4 regions of the Stenotrophomonas sp. YJH_SMC_27 genome follow, and region 1 is predicted to be linked to each of the others. Evidence: predicted binding sites of a transcription regulator. Region 1 holds the regulator's gene; each other region holds the start of a gene.

What was found. Region 1 encodes FliA, which starts transcription of late flagellar genes. Its sites were predicted from a motif close to TAAAGTTTNNCNNNCNNNGGCCGATAA; they were not measured.
Region 2: the regulator FliA is predicted to act here: its motif matches at 1,976-2,002, upstream of AC5P7R_RS17295 (methyl-accepting chemotaxis protein).
Region 3: the regulator FliA is predicted to act here: its motif matches at 2,580-2,606, upstream of AC5P7R_RS07710 (GGDEF domain-containing protein).
Region 4: the regulator FliA is predicted to act here: its motif matches at 2,733-2,759, upstream of AC5P7R_RS08545 (methyl-accepting chemotaxis protein).

The regions. Positions count from the first base shown of each region.
Region 1 is NZ_JCAFTA010000023.1:44,914-49,069, forward strand. Features, by position in the region: gene flhF (flagellar biosynthesis GTPase FlhF) at 1-1,402, shown strand, start outside; gene AC5P7R_RS21700 (MinD/ParA family ATP-binding protein) at 1,389-2,276, shown strand; gene AC5P7R_RS21705 (RNA polymerase sigma factor FliA) at 2,273-3,016, shown strand; gene cheY (chemotaxis response regulator CheY) at 3,074-3,466, shown strand; gene AC5P7R_RS21715 (protein phosphatase CheZ) at 3,466-4,071, shown strand; gene AC5P7R_RS21720 (chemotaxis protein CheA) at 4,074-4,156, shown strand, end outside.
Region 2 is NZ_JCAFTA010000013.1:8,359-12,514, forward strand. Features, by position in the region: gene AC5P7R_RS17285 (hypothetical protein) at 1-375, opposite strand, end outside; gene AC5P7R_RS17290 (hypothetical protein) at 443-658, opposite strand; gene AC5P7R_RS17295 (methyl-accepting chemotaxis protein) at 757-1,947, opposite strand; gene hflD (high frequency lysogenization protein HflD) at 2,111-2,725, opposite strand; gene mnmA (tRNA 2-thiouridine(34) synthase MnmA) at 2,722-3,864, opposite strand; gene AC5P7R_RS17310 (NUDIX hydrolase) at 3,861-4,156, opposite strand, start outside.
Region 3 is NZ_JCAFTA010000003.1:387,479-391,634, reverse strand. Features, by position in the region: gene AC5P7R_RS07725 (lytic murein transglycosylase) at 1-173, opposite strand, end outside; gene egtD (L-histidine N(alpha)-methyltransferase) at 257-1,231, opposite strand; gene egtB (ergothioneine biosynthesis protein EgtB) at 1,228-2,499, opposite strand; gene AC5P7R_RS07710 (GGDEF domain-containing protein) at 2,650-3,933, shown strand; gene AC5P7R_RS07705 (YchJ family protein) at 3,915-4,156, opposite strand, start outside.
Region 4 is NZ_JCAFTA010000004.1:171,939-176,094, forward strand. Features, by position in the region: gene AC5P7R_RS08540 (PepSY domain-containing protein) at 1-90, shown strand, start outside; gene AC5P7R_RS08545 (methyl-accepting chemotaxis protein) at 167-2,704, opposite strand; gene AC5P7R_RS08550 (arylamine N-acetyltransferase family protein) at 2,908-3,747, shown strand; gene AC5P7R_RS08555 (VOC family protein) at 3,813-4,156, opposite strand, start outside.

The sequences.
Region 1 (4,156 bases):
CGCCGCCGATGCGGTGATCGCCGCCGTCACCCGCCGTCGCAGCGCCACCCCGGCACCGGAGCCGGTCGCCGCCACCACCTCGGCGGTGGCCGCCCTCGCCCGCGCCGCGGTCGGCGCCACCGGCCGCACCCTGGACAGCGCCGACGAGATCGTGCCGACCCGCGGCAGCACAGGCTTTGCGGCCACCCTCGCGCGTGCCGCCGTCAACGAACCGGCGCTGCCGGAACAGATCTTCGCGCCGTTCGCCGAGGCCATCGTTGCACCGGCCGCCGCCGTGCCGGCCAACCGCGCCCGCTTCCAGATCGATCCGCCGCACGAGGCGCATCACGAAAGCGTGGCGCCGGCCGTGCAGCCGCCGCCGCTGCCGACCGCTGCCGTCGCCGACGCGCAGCCGGCCAGCGCCGCCAGCGAACCGGCGTTGGCCGATGCCATTGTCGAAACCGCGCCGGCCCCCACCCTGGCTCCGGCTCCGGTGCTGACGGTGGTCGCCCAGGACGACGCCGAGATCCGCCAGTTGCGCCAGGAAGTGGCCGGCATGCGCCAGGTGATCGAGCGCGAGATGAACCGCTTCACCGACGAGCGCCTGCGCGGCTGCCCGGTGCGCGCCACCGCGTTGGACCTGATGGACGAATATGGCTTCGATGCCGGCCTGGCCCGCGACGTGGCCATGCAGATCCCGCTGGAGACCGAAGCCCATCGTGGCCGCGGCCTGATGCTGGGGCTGATCTCGCGCAAGCTGCCGATCGCCCCGGTCGACCCGCTGGAAGAAGGCGGCGTGATCGCCCTGGTCGGCCCGACCGGCGCCGGCAAGACCACCACCATCGCCAAGCTGGCCTCGCGATTCGCCGAGAAGCACGCGCCGCGTGACGTCGCCCTGGTCACCACCGATACCGCCCGCATCGGCGCCCGCGAGCAGCTCTACGGCTACGGCCGCCAGCTCGGCATCGCGGTGCACGAGGCCAACAGCGGCACCGACCTGGACCAGCTGCTGGAACGCCTGAAGGACTACAAGCTGGTGCTGATCGATACCGCCGGCCTGGGCCCGCGTGACCGTGCCCTGGCCGCCCAGCTGCAGTGGCTGCGCGCCGCGCGCCAGGTGCGCACCCTGCTGGTGCTCCCGGCCAACACCAGCTTCGGCGACATGGACGAGGTGGTGCGCCGCTTCGGTGCGGCAAACCTGCAGGGCCTGGTGCTGAGCAAGCTGGACGAGACCGGCCGCTTCGGCAACGCCCTGTCGGTGGCGGTGGACCACGCCCTGCCGATCACCTGGGTGACCGATGGCCAGGACGTCCCGGAGGACCTGCATAGGGCCAGTGCAGCCAATCTCGTACTTCGCCTTGAAGATTTGCGCCGAGCGGCCGATATGCCCTGCAACCCGGAGTTGAACCATGCCGTCGCGTGAGTACGCCAAGCTGACCAAGACCTTCCCGCTGTCGGCCACCCGCAGCGAGCCGCTCGGCCCTGTGCGCACCATCGCGGTGACCGGCGGCAAGGGCGGCGTGGGCAAGACCAACGTCTCGGCCAACCTGGCTGTGGCGCTGGCGGGCATGGGCAAGCGCACGCTGCTGCTGGACGCCGACCTGGGCCTGGCCAACATCGACGTTATCCTGGGCTTGAACCCCACCTTTACGCTGGCCGACCTGGTGGCCGGCCGCTGCTCGCTGGACGACGTCATCGTCGAAGGCCCGAACGGCGTGCTGGTCGTCCCGGCCGCTTCCGGCCGCCGGCACATGGCCGAGCTGGCCCCGGCCGAGCATGTCGGCCTGGTCAACGTGTTCTCCGAACTGGAACGCGAGCTGGACATCATGGTGGTCGATACCGCCGCCGGCATCACCGACGGCGTGCTGACCTTCTGCCAGGCCGCGCAGGACACCGTGGTGGTGGTCTGTGACGAACCGGCCTCGATCACCGACGCCTACGCACTGATCAAGGTGCTGTCGCGCGAGCGCGGCGTGGACCGCATCCAGGTGGTGGCCAACATGGTGCGCGACCCCAACGAGGGCCGCGTGCTGTACGAAAAGCTGACCCGCGTGTGCGAGAAGTTCCTCGCCGATGTCTCGCTGAACTACCTGGGCTGCGTGCCGCAGGATGATTGGCTGCGCCTGTCGGTGCAGCGCCAGCAACCGGTGGTGAAGGCCTACCCGTCCAGCCCGGCCGCGCTGGCGATCACCGAGATCGCGCGCCGCACCGCACGCTGGCAGGCGCCGACCGAACCGCGTGGCGGCGTCGAGTTCTTCCTCGAGCGCATTCTCAAGCAGCGCGGGGTGGCCGCATGAAAGGCGCAGCCCAGTACCGGGAGGTCCAGCGCTCGGCGGCCAACGAGGTCATCTCCCAGCACTCGGACCTGGTGCGGCGCATCGCCCACCACCTGGCCGCACGCCTGCCGGCGAGCGTGGAGGTGGACGACCTGATCCAGGCCGGCATGATGGGGCTGATCGAAGCGTCGCGCAGCTACGACGCCGACCAGGGCGCCTCGTTCGAGACCTACGCCTCGATCCGCATCCGCGGTTCGATGATCGACGAGATCCGCCGTGGCGACTGGGTGCCGCGCTCGGTGCATCGCCGCGCACGCGACGCCGCTGCCACCATCCGCCGCCTGGAACAGAGCACCGGCCGTGCCGCCAGCGCCACCGAAGTGGCCGCCGCGATGGAGATGCCGCTGCCCGAATACCTGCGGCTGATGGAAGACGCCGCGCGTGGCCAGGTGCTGAGCCTGGAGTCACGCATCGAGGACCAGGGCGAGCTGGACACCGTCGCCCAGGGCGGCCCGACCCCGCAGCAGGTGCTGGAGCGCGGCGAGTTCGGCCGCGAGCTGGGCAAGGCCATCGGCCACCTGCCCGAGCGCGAACAGCTGGTGCTCTCGCTCTATTACGAGCAGGAACTGAACCTGAAGGAGATCGGCGCGGTGCTCGGCGTGAGCGAGTCGCGGGTCTGCCAGATCCACGGCCAGGCCGTGCTGCGCCTGCGTGGACGATTGAAGATTTTCGAGGCGGCCGACGCCGGCCTGGAAGAGTGAACATGCCCGAGGCGGCTGCCCCCGGCCACCCGGAATGAACAACAAAGGAACTCTGCTTTGAACAAGAACATGCGCATCCTGATCGTCGACGACTTCTCGACCATGCGTCGCATCGTCAAGAACCTGCTGGGCGATCTTGGCTTCACCAATACCGCCGAAGCCGAGGACGGGCATGCCGCGCTGTCGCTGCTGCAGAGCCAGTCGTTCGATTTCGTCGTCACCGACTGGAACATGCCGGTGATGACCGGCATCGAGCTGCTCAAGGCGATCCGCGCCGATGCCAAGCTGAAGACCCTGCCAGTGCTGATGGTCACTGCCGAAGCCAAGCGCGAACAGATCATCGAAGCCGCCCAGAACGGCGTGAACGGCTACATCATCAAGCCCTTCACCGCGCAGACGCTGGAAGAGAAGCTCGGCAAGATCTTCGAACGCCTGGCGGCCAGCGCCTGATGGATACCACGGTCGACAAGAACGCCCTGGCCCTGCGCCTGCAGGAAGCCCTGGACGCACTGGAGTCCGGTGACGAAGCTGCCTGGCGGCAACGCATCGACGGACTGGTCGCGCTGCGCACGCAGCCGATGATGAGCGGCCTGTCGCGGCTGGCCCGCGAGCTGGGACAGGCGCTGGGTGAACTGCCGACCGTGCCCAGCGAGGCCGGTGAGCTGGATGACGCCTGCGCGCGCCTGGACCACGTGGTGGCGATGACCGAACAGGCCACCCACCGCACCCTGGACCTGGCCGAGGAATGCCGCAGCCTGACCGAACTGCTGCGTGCCGAAGGCCTGCAGCCGGGCCAGGACGCGCAGCTCGAGCGCATCCGCCACAACCTGACCGAGATCGCCCTGACCCAGAGCTACCAGGACCTGACCGGGCAGATCATCCGTCGCGTGGTCGGCATCGTCCGCCGCGTGCACGAGGGCTTCGGCGCACTCGGCCTGCCGCCGGAACAGCATCGCACCGACCCGGCACTGGCCGGGCCGGCACTGAAGGGACTGGACCGCCACGCGGTCTCGCAGAACGACGCCGACGACCTGTTGTCGGATCTGGGGCTGTAAGCATGAGCGCGGTATCCGACGACATCACTGCCGATTTCATCATCGAGGCGCAGGAGATCCTGGACCGCCTCGGCGAACAGCTGGT
Region 2 (4,156 bases), on a different contig from region 1:
CGCCACCAGCGGCAACAGCAGCAGCGACAGGATCGCCACGAACCAGCTGCACAGGCCCGTCACCCGCACCTCGTGCCGTCGCGCGTTGAGTACGATGCGACCGCGCATCACCGGGAAGTAGCGCAGGCCGAAGCTCGGCGCGAAGCTCTCGCGGAACGCCATGCTGCCATCGGGCAGCGCATGGAAGGCCAGTCGCAGCCACTTGTCCTGCGGCAGGTCACGTTCCAGGCTTCCCAGCGAGAGGCGGGCCTGCATGGCCGGTGACGCCGCAATGCGTTCGTTGAACAGGGTGATGCCCCAGCTGAAATAGCTGGCCGCCCAGGCCATCATAAGGACGGTCTCGATCAGCAGAAGTGCGATCAGAGCGATGGCCATCGGTCTTCCATGAAGGATACCGGTGGATCATGCCATGCGCGACGGCCCATCCACGCATGGCGTGGATCTACTTAAGCGCATCCCCATCCAGCCCGAGATCCCAGGCCAGGCCCAGCAGCGCCTCGTCCGCCCGCGACGGGGCCGGGCGCGCGTCCGCCAGCTGCTGCAGCTCGCGGATCTCCTCGCGTGCCACATCCTCCAGCTGTTGCAGCTGCTCACGCACGCTCGCGTTGCGCGGGCGCTCGGTGTCGGTGAGGGCGGGCAGGGCGCGGATCAGGGTCATGGTGCGCGTACAGGATGCATCCAATGGCGGGTTACAGGCAAAGGCCCCGGACGAACCGGGGCCTTGCGGGCTGCCGGCGAGGGCAGCGGACATCAGGATCAGAACAGCTCGACGGTGCCGGCGCCCATGCTCTGCTGGGCAACCGGCTTGTGCGGCGGGCGTTCCCATTCGCTGCGCAGTTCGCGCAGGCGGTTGCCGGTGCGCTGCAGGGCGGTGGCGATCTCTTCGTCGAACACGCCGCCATTGCGGTGCAGCAGTTCCTGCAGCGCCACCGCTTCACGGTTGATCGCGGTCAGGCGGTCCAGGTGGGTGTGCACGCCGCCCAGGGCCTGGGTGGCGATGTCTTCGAACTGCAGGGCGCGCACGGCCTCGGCCACGCTGCCATCGATCGCACGGGCGCACTCGGACACTTCACGCATGCCGTCGCCGAGCGAGGCATTGATCTGCGCGACATTGTCGAGCATTGCCGCCGCTTCCTGGCGTGCTTCGCGGGAGCGGTCCATGTCACGCGAGGCCATGTGCGAAACCGTCTCGCGCACCTTGGCGATGGCGTCCTTGGAGCTGTGCGCCAGCTTGCGGATCTGCTCGTTGAAGGTGGTCGAGCGCTCGGACAGGTTGCGCACTTCGTCGGCGACCACCGCGAAGCCTCGGCCGGCTTCACCGGCACGCGCGGCTTCGATGGCGGCGTTCAGCGCCAGCAGGTTGGTCTGGTCGGCGATCGACTTGACGTCTTCCAGCAGCGCGAAGATGCCATCCAGGTGCTGCGCCATCTGGTCGATGTGCTGCACGGTGGTGCTGCTCTGGCCGCTGACCTGTTCCAGTGCTTCCACCAGCTGCTCCATGCGGTGGCTGGCGTGCTGGGCGAAACGGGCAACGTCGAGGCCGGCATTGCCTTCATCACCGGCGCGGTCGACGATGCGCGACAGGGCCTGGCTCTGCTGGCGCGACTTGCGGTTCATCGCATCGAAGCTGCCACCGAGGCTGGAGACGGCCTGGCGGATCAGGTCACGGGCGCGCTCCACTTCGCCGCGCGAACCCTCAATCTCGTTGCCGACGAAGTTGCGCAGTTCGGTCAGCAGCTGGTCCTGCTCACGCAGGACACGGGCATGTTCCGGGGAACGGTGCGCCTGGGCGCGGGTGGTCCACCACGCAAAGCCGAGCCAGCTCAGCGTCATCGTGGTCAGGATCGCCCAGCGCAGGGCGGCCGGCCATTCGAAACCGATGGCGAAGGGGAGCAGCAGGGTCAGAGCCAGGGGGGCGGCCAGACGGATGAAAATGCGTGAGTACATGGACGTTCTCGGGAGGTGCACGGAGGATGTATCGGCCGTACCCCCTTTCTCTTTAACGTCGATGTGCCCCGAAGTGCATTCTGAATGCGCCGGTTTTCCGGCGCTGGCGGTGATTCGGTGTCCGATTCCCTTTTCCATGGAAAAGCGCCCGGACCCCATGCGCTTACGCCAGCTGGCGGTCCACGGCCTCGATCATCGCCTTGCGGCCGAACAGGAAGTCCCAGTAGCTGCCGCCCAGCTGCCGCCATAGCACCGCCGAGCGCACCGCTGCCAGCAGTAGGGCGCGGATCTCGGCCACCACGCCAGCCTGGCCCAGGTAGTGCGGGTTGCCCTGCACCATCACCCGCGGCTTGAGGTGGCTGATGGTGTCCGCGTACAGGCTGCCCAGGCTGGCCAGCACATCCGGGTGGCCGCTGTCGCCCAGCTCGGCGGCCTGGCGCTGGGCGCGCTCGATGCCCGAGGCGACCTTGTTCACCGTGGCGCCATCCTGAACGAAGCGGCGCTCCAGCTGCAGCACCGACAGGGCCAGCTTGGGCAGGATCGGATCCTGGCCCTGGTTGCGGAAGTAGTTGTGCAGCAGGCGCAGCCCGGCCTTCAGTGCATGGCGGTCTCCGAACACCGCCTGCGGCGAGGACGCATCGACACGGAACACGCTGTCCACGGCGGTGCGCACGGCGGCGGCGTCGGAATGGCCGGTATCGGCGATGCGGCGGACCTGCTGCAGGGCCTGGGCAATGCCGGCCAGGGCCAGGACGCGGTCGTCGACAGTGAAACTCATGCAGCGGATACCTCAAAAGGGGAAGGGGTGGTGCGCAGGCGCTGTTCCAGCGGCGCATCGGTGGCGGCGATCACCGCGCCACCCAGGCACACATCACCGTCATACAGCACCAGCGATTGACCGGGGGTAACGGCACGCTGCGGGCGCGCGAAGGTGACCAGCACGCTGCCATCGTCCAGCACCTGGACCGTACACGGCTCGTCAGGTTGGCGGTAGCGGGTCTGGGCGGTGCATTCGAAGCGCCGTGCCGGCGGCGAGCCGGCGATCCAGTGCGCGGTTTCCGAACGCAGCCGGTTGGAAAGCATCCACTTGCTGTCGCGGTCCTGGTCGACGTACAGCACGTTGCTGGCCACATCCTTGCCGACCACGTACCACGGTGCGGCCGGGCGGCCGCGTACGCCGCCGATGTTCAGGCCCTCGCGCTGACCCAGCGTGAAATAGAACACGCCCGGGTGTTCGGCGATCACGGTGCCATCGGCCGGGTCCACGATCTGCCCAGGCTTGGCCGGCAGGTAGCGGCCGAGGAAGTCGCGGAAGTCGCGCTCGCCGATGAAGCAGATGCCGGTGGAATCCTTCTTGGCGTGGGTCGGCAGGCCGACGTCGCGCGCAATCCGGCGCAGGTCGGTCTTTTCCAGGTCGCCGATCGGGAACAGGGTCGCTGCCAGCTGCGCCTGGCCCAGCTGGTGCAGGAAGTAGCTCTGGTCCTTGGAGCGGTCGGCGCCACGCAGCAGCAGCCATTGGCCACCGCGCTGGGCTACGCGCGCGTAATGGCCGGTGGCGATGCGCTCGGCGCCCAGCTCGCGGGCGGCATCCAGGAAATGCTTGAACTTCACCTCGCGGTTGCACAGCACGTCCGGGTTCGGCGTGCGGCCAGCGGCGTACTCGGCCAGGAAGTGCTCGAACACACCCTGCCAGTACTCGCTGGAGAAGTCCCGGAAGTGGAACGGGATACCGAGCAGGCCGCATACGGCGACCGCATCGCGGCGGTCATCCTCAGCGCGGCAGTCACCGCTGCCGTCGTCGGCCCAGTTCTGCATGAACAGGCCTGCCACGGCCTCGCCCTGCTGTACCAGGCGCCAGGCCGCGACGGAAGAGTCTACGCCACCGGAGACGCCCACCATCACGCGCGGCGTGCTCATGCGACCTCCCGGACCAGCGAAAGCGGATGGCGCTGGCCACCCAGGTAATCAGCCACCACCTGCCAGACCAGCGGGCTGCGCTGGCGCTCGCCGGCGGCCTGCAGCTCGGCCGGGGTCAGCCACAGCGCGCGGTCGATGCCGGTGTCCAGCGGCTGCGCCGGGTCGTGCGAGAGCGGGCGCGCTGCGTAGCAGAAGCGCAGGAACGCGGTGCCGTCGCTGGCAGTCCACTCGTAGCAGCCGATGAAATGGGTCAGCTGCACCGTCCAGCCGGTTTCCTCGCGGGTCTCGCGCA
Region 3 (4,156 bases), on a different contig from region 1:
CCGGCGGTGATCTCGTTGAAGCGGTCGGCGCCGATGCCCTGGGTCGCGGCGGTGGCCTGCAGGCCCGCCAAGCAGCGGCTGAACGCCGGATCGGTGCTGGTGGCGGAAGCCGCAGGCAGCGCCGGGGTCGACGCAAGGGCGGCCGCCAGGCCGAGCGTGGTCAGAACAGGCATGGCGTCCTCCGTGTTGCCGTTGCACGGCCATCTTAGGGGCAGCGGTGCCGCCGAACCTGAAGGGCCACCGGCTGGCCACCACCTCAGGCGCGGCGCAGCAAGCGCAGGCCATAGGCGGGGCTTTCGGCATCCCATCGCTGCGCCACCTGCAGGCCCGACTGCCGCAACAGCGCGTCGAAGCTGTCATCGGTGTACTTGTGGCTGTACTCGACGCGGATGGGTTCACCGGCGGCGAAGTGGAAAATGTGGCCATCCAGGTGGACGTCCTGTGCCCGCTGGCTGACCAGATCGGTCTCGATGCGCAACCGCGCAGTGCTGTAGCGTGCACGATGACGGAAGCCATCGAGATCGAAGTCGCTGCCGATCTCGCGGTTTAGGCGGGCCAGCAGGTTGAGGGTGAATGCGGCGGTGACGCCCTGCGCATCGTTGTAGGCCGCTTCGATCAACGCCGGGTCCTTGTGCAGGTCGATGCCGACCAGGGCCAGGCCATCATGCCCCATGGTCTGGCGCATCGCGCGCAGCAGCGCGACCGCGTCTTCTCCTTCAAAGTTGCCCAGCGTGGAACCAGGGAAGAACAGCAGCCGTCGCGCGGGTCCGCGTTCGGCCATGGGTACGGCGACGGGACGGGTAAAGTCGGCACAGACCGGCAGCATCTCCACCTCGGGCAGCGCCGGGGCCAGATGGTCGATGCTGGACAGCAGCGCGGCACGCGAGATTTCTATCGGCGTGTAGGCCACCGGCTCGTGCAGGGCGGTCAGCAGCAACGCGGTCTTGCGGCCACTGCCGCTGCCCAGTTCCACCACGTGCAGGTGCGGCCCGACGCTTCGGGCGATGTCCGGCAGTACCCGTGAAAGCAGGGCCAGCTCGGTGCGCGTGGGGTAGTACTCGGGAGTATGCGTGATCTGCTCGAACAGGCGCGAGCCGCGTGCATCGTAAAAGTACTTGGACGGCAGCTGGCGGGGCGTGCGCAACAACCCGGCCATCACGTCGGTAAGGATCTGCTGGCGGCCGGGAGTGAGATCGGTCAGCGCCTGCAGCGCGTCCTGCACCGTACTCATGCGAGATCCCTGGCCAGGCGCAGCCCGGAGAACTGCCAACGCGCCGGGGGCATGAAGAAGTTGCGGTAGCTGGCTCGCACGTGGCCACGCGGCGTGGCGCAGCTGCCACCGCGCAGCACCCATTGCCCGCACATGAACTTGCCGTTGTACTCACCGAGGTTGCCGGCGAAAGGGCGAAAGCCCGGATAGGCGCCATACGCGCTGTGGGTCCATTCCCATACATCGCCGAACAGCTGCCGCAGCCCACTGCCCTGCCCCGCCCGAGGGTGCAGCTGATCGTCGTCGGCAAAATGGCCACGCAGGGGCTGCGACGCAGCGGCGGCTTCCCACTCGAACTCGCTGGGCAGGCGCGCACCAGCCCAGCGGGCGCAGGCATCGGCCTCGTAATAGCTGAGGTGGCAGACCGGCGCATGCGGGTCCAGCTCTCGCCAACCGCCGAGGGTGTACTCGCGCTGCAGGGCATCGTCCCAGTACAGCGGGTGCTGCCAGCCCTCGGCTTCGCGCAACGCCCAGCCTTCGCTGAGCCACCAGCGCGGCTCGCGGTAGCCGCCAGCCTCGATGAAGGCGAGGTACTCGCCATTGCTGACGGGACGCTCTGCCAGTGCGTGTGCGGGGAGCAGCACGCGATGCGCCGGCGATTCGTTGTCGTAGGCGAAGGCGGCGTGCTGCGGCCAGGCTGCGGCGCCAATGGTGACGATGCGTTCGGGTGATTCGATCCAGCCCTGCGCACTGGCAGCGCTGGTGGCAGGCTGCAGGTCCTCACGGTAGGCCGGCTGCAATGGATTGCACCAGAACGCATGCTTGATGTCGGTCAACAGCAGTTCCTGGTGCTGCTGTTCGTGCTGCAGGCCCAACTGCAGGTGGTGCAGCGCCTGCGCGTCGAGGTCACCCGCCGCCAGCCGTGACTGCACCTGCATGTCGACCTGCTGGCGGTAGTCGCGCACCTGCTGCAGCGATGGCCGCGACAACTGACCGCGTTGCGGCCGCGCGTGCGCCGGACCGATACTTTTGTAGTAGCTGTTGAAAAGATAGTCCCAGGCTGGATCATGCGCCGGCGCGCTGGCGAATCCTGCCAGCACGAAGCGTTCGAAGAACCAGGTGGTGTGGGCCAGGTGCCACTTGCTGGGGCTGGCATCGGCCATGCTCTGCAGCATGGCGTCCTCGGCGCTGAGCGGGCCGGCCAGTTGCATGCTGCGCGCACGCACGCGTGCGAACTGGTGGGCGAGATCGTGCTGCGGGGCAGCGACGGCGGCGGGTACGCTGTCCATGCCGACAGCATCGGTGCCGGCGGGTGAGTGCGATGTCATGGTCCGGCGTCACTTCGTTCACATGGATGGGCCTGCCGCATTCAAGAAGCCGCCCCGAACGCCGCTAACGGCAATGCTGCGGCCGCGTCGTCACCGCGCTGGAATTCCTGATTGCCCCTGCATCCGCTCCGCCAGCCTGCGCACTACCTGTTCGTGCTGCCCGCCGTGCTGGTTGCCGTGGTGCTGTGGGCGGCGTTGGGCAACGAAGACGTGGCCAGTCCGGCCCAACGCGTTCTGCCCTGGCTGCTGGCCTGCCTCAGTGCCGGCCTGGCCCTTCTCTACCACCAGGTGCGTGCGCTCTGCCTGCTGTTGGTGGTGGCAGTCATGTTCGCGCTGCTGCACCAGGATGTCGGCGGCTACCTGCGCAGCGGCCATGTCAGCGCGCTGACACCGCTGCGCTTCCATGCCATCTCGGCGTGGCTGCCATTGCTGTTCGCCGGCCTGTCGTTGTGGCCGGAGCGTGGGCGGCGCAGGCACGACCTGCTGTTGCGCTCCGTCGCCAGCAGTACGGCATTGCTGATCTTCCTGCTGCTGGCCGCGCAGCAGCCGCGCGGCATGCATGATCTGCTGTCGAACCGTCATTGGGCGTGGATCCCGGCCGACTGGAACGCGCTGGCGCAGCTGCCGGCGCTGCTGTTCCTGCTGGCCACGGCGGCGCTGGGTTGGCAGGCATGGCGCCTTCCGCGGCCGCTGCACACGGCTATGTTGCTGGCGCTGCTGTGCCTGTGGTGGATGCTGCCGAGGGTCTTCCTGCAGCCGGTGCTGCTGCCTGCGCTGGCCAGTGCGGCCCTGCTGCTGATGCTGGGCGCGATGCTGCAGGAGTCGTTCCACATGGCGTTCCGCGACGAACTGACCGGCTTGCCGGGGCGCCGCGCCTTCAATGAGACCCTGCAACGGGCGCGCGGCACCTACAGCATCGCGATGGTGGACGTGGACCACTTCAAATCGTTCAACGACACCCACGGCCACGACACCGGCGACGACGTGCTGCGCCTGGTGGCCTCGCGGCTGGCGCGGGTGGGTGATGGTGGCCGTGCGTTCCGCTACGGCGGCGAGGAGTTCGCGGTGGTGTTCCTGGGCCAGCCGGCCGACGCCTGCATGGATGCCGTGGAAGCCTTGCGGCAGAGCATCGAGGACACCCGCATGCAGCTGCGCGACCGCAGCACCCGCAGCCGCGACGATGACGCCGGGCGTCAGCAACGCGGGCGCGGCGGCAGCGGCCCGGTGGTGCAGGTGACGGTGAGCATCGGCCTGGCCGACAGCCTTGTGGACCCGCGCCCGGCAGCGGTGGTCAAGGCCGCCGACCGGGCGCTGTACGCAGCCAAGGACGGCGGCCGCAACCAGATCCGGGCGAACGCCGGACAGCGGGCTGAGGCTCAGACTGCGTCGAGGTAGTACCAGCGACCGTCGATGCGCAGGAAGCGGCTGTGTTCGGTCATCTTCACCGCGCTGCCGCCGCCTACCCGGTAGCGGGCGGTGAACCTCACCTCGGCGCTGTCAGCGCCGGTGACGGTGTGCTCATGGACGGTCAGGCCCAGCCAGTGCGTACGCTGCCCGGGCGCGTCATCCAGCGACAACTCGACCGGACGCGTGTCCGGGTGCCAGCTCTGGCGCAGGT
Region 4 (4,156 bases), on a different contig from region 1:
GGTGTGGACCAGGTGCTGCGCGAAGCACTGGGTGATGAAGCAGTGGAAACGCTGCTGGAGACCGGGCGCTACCGTCGCGACGTGTATTGAGCCACAAGGGTAGTACCGGTCGCCGGCCGGCATGATCAGGGCGTGCCGGCCAGCGGCCGGCACTACCAGAGCAGGATCAGGCCGCAGCGCGCGCCTGTGGCATCGACTGCAACTGGAACGCGCCCACCGCTTCGGCCAGCGCGTGTACCTGCGCCTGCATCTGCGCGGTGGAGGCACCAGCCTCTTCCACCAGGCTGGCGTTGCGCTGGGTGCTGGCTTCCATCTGCACGATGGTCTGCTTCACCTGCGCGATGCCGGCATGCTGGTCCTGCGATGCACTGCGGATACCGGCCAGCAGCTCGGCCAGCTGCTGCACGCTGCCAACGATCTCGCCCATCGTGATGCCCGCCTGCTCGGCCTGCTGGTTGCCCTGGCCAACACGCGCCACCGAATCCTCGATCAGTCCTTTGATCTGCTTGGCCGCTTCGGCACTGCGCTGGGCCAGCAGGCGCACTTCCGCAGCCACCACGGCGAAGCTGCGGCCCTGCTCACCTGCGCGCGCGGCTTCCACCGCGGCATTCAGCGCGAGGATGTTGGTCTGGAAAGCGATGCCATCGATCAGCTGGGTGATGTCGCCGATCCGCCGCGAGGCCTCGCTGATGCCATGCATGGTTGCGACCACCTGGCCGACGGCCTCGCCACCACGCTGGGCCACCGCGGCCGCCCCCTGCACCAAGGCATCGGCGCGGCCCGCGGCATCGGCATTGCGGCCAACGGTGTCGGTCAACTCGTGCATCGACGCTGCCGTCTCTTCCAGGTTGGCCGCCTGCTGTTCGGTACGCTGCGACAGATCATGGTGACCGGCAACGATCTCACCCACACCGGTGTCGAGGCTGGACGTCGCCTGCTGGATGCGGGTGACGATGCGGCCCAGTTGCGCGACCGTGGCGTTGGCATCGTCGCGCATGCGTGCGAACACGCCCTGCAGCTCACCTTCCATGCGCACGCTGAGGTCACCACGGGCCAGCGCCGCCAGAAGCGCCTGCAGATCGCCGAGGTTGGTCTCGAAGGTCGCCAGCAGGCGGTTGATGCTGGTCGACAACGTGCGCACGAAGCCCTGTTTTCCCTCCAGCGCGATGCGGCCGTGCAGGTCGCCATGTGCGGCGGCGTCGACCAGTGCTGCCACTTCGGTTTCCAGCAGCGTTTCCAGCGCGCGGCTGCGCCACTCCACTGCCACGCCGAGGAAATGCCCTTCGTCGGTGATGGCATTGGCGATCAGCTGGTAGCGCACGCCGGCATGGCCGATCTCGCGCTCCTCGCGCTGGCGTACGCCGGCCAGGCTGGCCAACGCCGGATGCAGGCGTACCGCGTCGCTGCCCACCAGCGCTTCGTTCGGCAGTTCAAGCAGCTGCAGCAATGCCGGGTTGGCGTAGGCGACCTGCCCTTCCGCATCGATCACCATCAGGCCGGTCTGCGCGCTATCCAATGCCTGGCGCACGCGGGTGTTGCCGCGGGCCACCGCACGCTCGATCTCGATGCGCGCGCGCAGGCGCTGCTGCATGTCGACCAGGCGCTGGGCCAGTTGGCCGATCTCGTCGTTGGCGTTGTAGACGCGCAGGGTGGTGTCGAGGCGGTCGTCGGCGATGTCGCTGGCGAAGCGCAGGGTGTCCTGGATCGGCCGGCGCACCGCACGCAGCACCAGCACCAGGCTGGTGATCAGCACGCCGGCCACCAGCAGCAGGGTCAGTGCGAACAGCACGCTCATGGTGCGCGCGCCGGCCTGCTGGCGTGCCTGCGCCCTGGCCAGCGCCGCCACCTGCGCCCGTTGGAATGCGGCCAGTGCAGGCGCTACGTCCGCAGCGGCACCCAGCAGCGACTGCGCTTCCACATCCAGGCCGACACGGGCAGCGGCATACCCCAGCAATGCGGCCTGATACGCCTCCATCCCGGTGCGTAGGGTGTCCTGCACATCCGCAGGCAGGCCCGCCAGCGCGAGGTCGAACGGCAGCTTCTCCTCGCTGGCGCGGTCGGCGTGGGTGGAATCACCGTCGAGCAGCAGCAGTGCCTCCTGCCTTCGCATCTTCTGCAGGCACAGCGCCAGCGCGGGCCGTTGCTGCACATCCACCTGCGCCTGCAGAGTGTCGGCGGCCTGCTGCAGCTGCGCAGCGAGGCCGGCATCACCACGGCCCATCTCGTCGACCCGTTCGAACAGGGCGGCCACACCCTGCGAGAACGCGTCGGCGGCTTCGGTCAGCGCCTGCAGAGCCTTGCGCCGGCCAGCATCCATCGGCATCGCGCGCAGCGCCTGCAGATCGGTCTGCAACGCCTTCTGCGTGGCCAACAGCTGCGCGCGGTCGGCATCATCGAAACTGCGTGCGTACTGGGCCTGGAGGCGACGCGCTTCGGCCACCCGCGTGGACAGACTGGCAGCCAGATCGCTGCCGCGCTGGTAGCTGGCCTGGCTGCGCGCAGCCAGTGCGTTGGCATGGCCAGTCCAGGCGTAGACAGCAGCGATCGCCACCAGGCCCAGGCCGCAGATCCACAGTGTGGCCTTGAGCTTGTTGGCCACGCTGAGCCGATGTGGCTGCAGCCAGCGCAGCAGCCCGGGGGACGCCGAGTGCAACGCAGCAAGGCGCGTGCGCAGGGACCGGAGGTGGGAGACAACGGCCGACATGACAGACTCCAGGCGAAAAGACGCATCTGTATCGGCCTGACTCAGGACAACTTTAGGGCGCTCCTGGTCCACTCCCACCGATTGCTGGCGGACGCGGCCTTTGTACCCGGCACAGGCGACAGGGGGATGACACCCGCGCAATGCTTGACCTCAACCCCGGTTGGGGGAGCACAGTAGATCTCCCTCCCCCGTCCGGCGCGCGCATGACGACGCTCGATGTCCCCCGCTACCTGCAACGCCTGCAGCTGGATGCACCGCCACCGCTGACGCTGGCGGGCCTGACCCTGCTGCAGCAGCGCCACAACGCACTGCTGCCGTTCGAAACCCTCAGCTGCCTGCTGCGCGATGCAGTACCGATCGACCTGGACAGCGTGCAGCGCAAGCTGCTCGACGACCGTCGTGGCGGCTACTGCTTCGAACTCAATGGCGGCCTGCTGGCACTGCTGCAGGCGCTGGGCTTCGATGCACAGCCGTTGAGCGCGCGCGTGCTGCTGGCCGCCCAGGACGGCGAACTGACCGCACGCACCCACCTGCTGCTGCGCGTGCAGGTGGACGGCGATGACTGGCTGGTGGATGCCGGTTTCGGCAGCCTGACCCCGACCGTGCCGCTGCGCCTGCATGATCCGCAGCCACAGGCCACGCCGCACGAGCGCTACCTGCTGCGCCGACTGCCTGGCAACGGTGATTTCGTGCTGTCGGCCGAGTCCCACGATGGCTGGCGGGCGATGTATCGGTTCGACCTGCAGGCGCCGGCACCAATCGACAACGTGGTGGGCAACTGGTACGTATGCACCCATCCCGATTCCAGCTTCCCCGGCCAGCTGCGCGCATCGCTGACCGGGCCGGCCTGGCGCCGCACGATCGGCAGCGGCAACTACACCGAGTACTGCCCCGGGCAGGCACCGGACAAGCGTCCGCTGCACGATGTGGGCGACGTGCGCGAGGTACTGCAGCAACGCTTCGGCATGCAGTTGCCCGAAGACCCGCGGCTTGACCCGGCGATCAATGACTGGCTGCAGCGCTCGCGCGCCGCAACCTTGTAGCGCCGAGCCCATGCTCGGCTGAGCTTGGGCTGCTGGGTCAACAGCAGCCGAGCATGGGCTCGGCTCTACGCAACCGCGCGCGCCTGCAGCGCAATACGGTTGCCTTCACTGTCGAAGATCTCGGCCACGCGCCAGTCGCCCGCGTCGGCCGGTCCGAAGCGCAGCGCAGCGCCCGCTTGCAGTGCACGCTCCAGGCTCACCTCCAGGTCATCGACGCCGATGTAGATGCGCGCACCGTGGACGGAGGGCAGATAGTCGGCCCCCCGCACCAGCGCCATGCTGGCACCGGCGGCCTCATCGGAAAACGGCAGGTAGGCCATCCGGCAGTCGTGCTGCAGGATCGGTTCGTCCACCGCCACCTGCAGCCAGTGCTGGTAGAACGTGATGGCCCGGGCCAGGTCAGTGACCG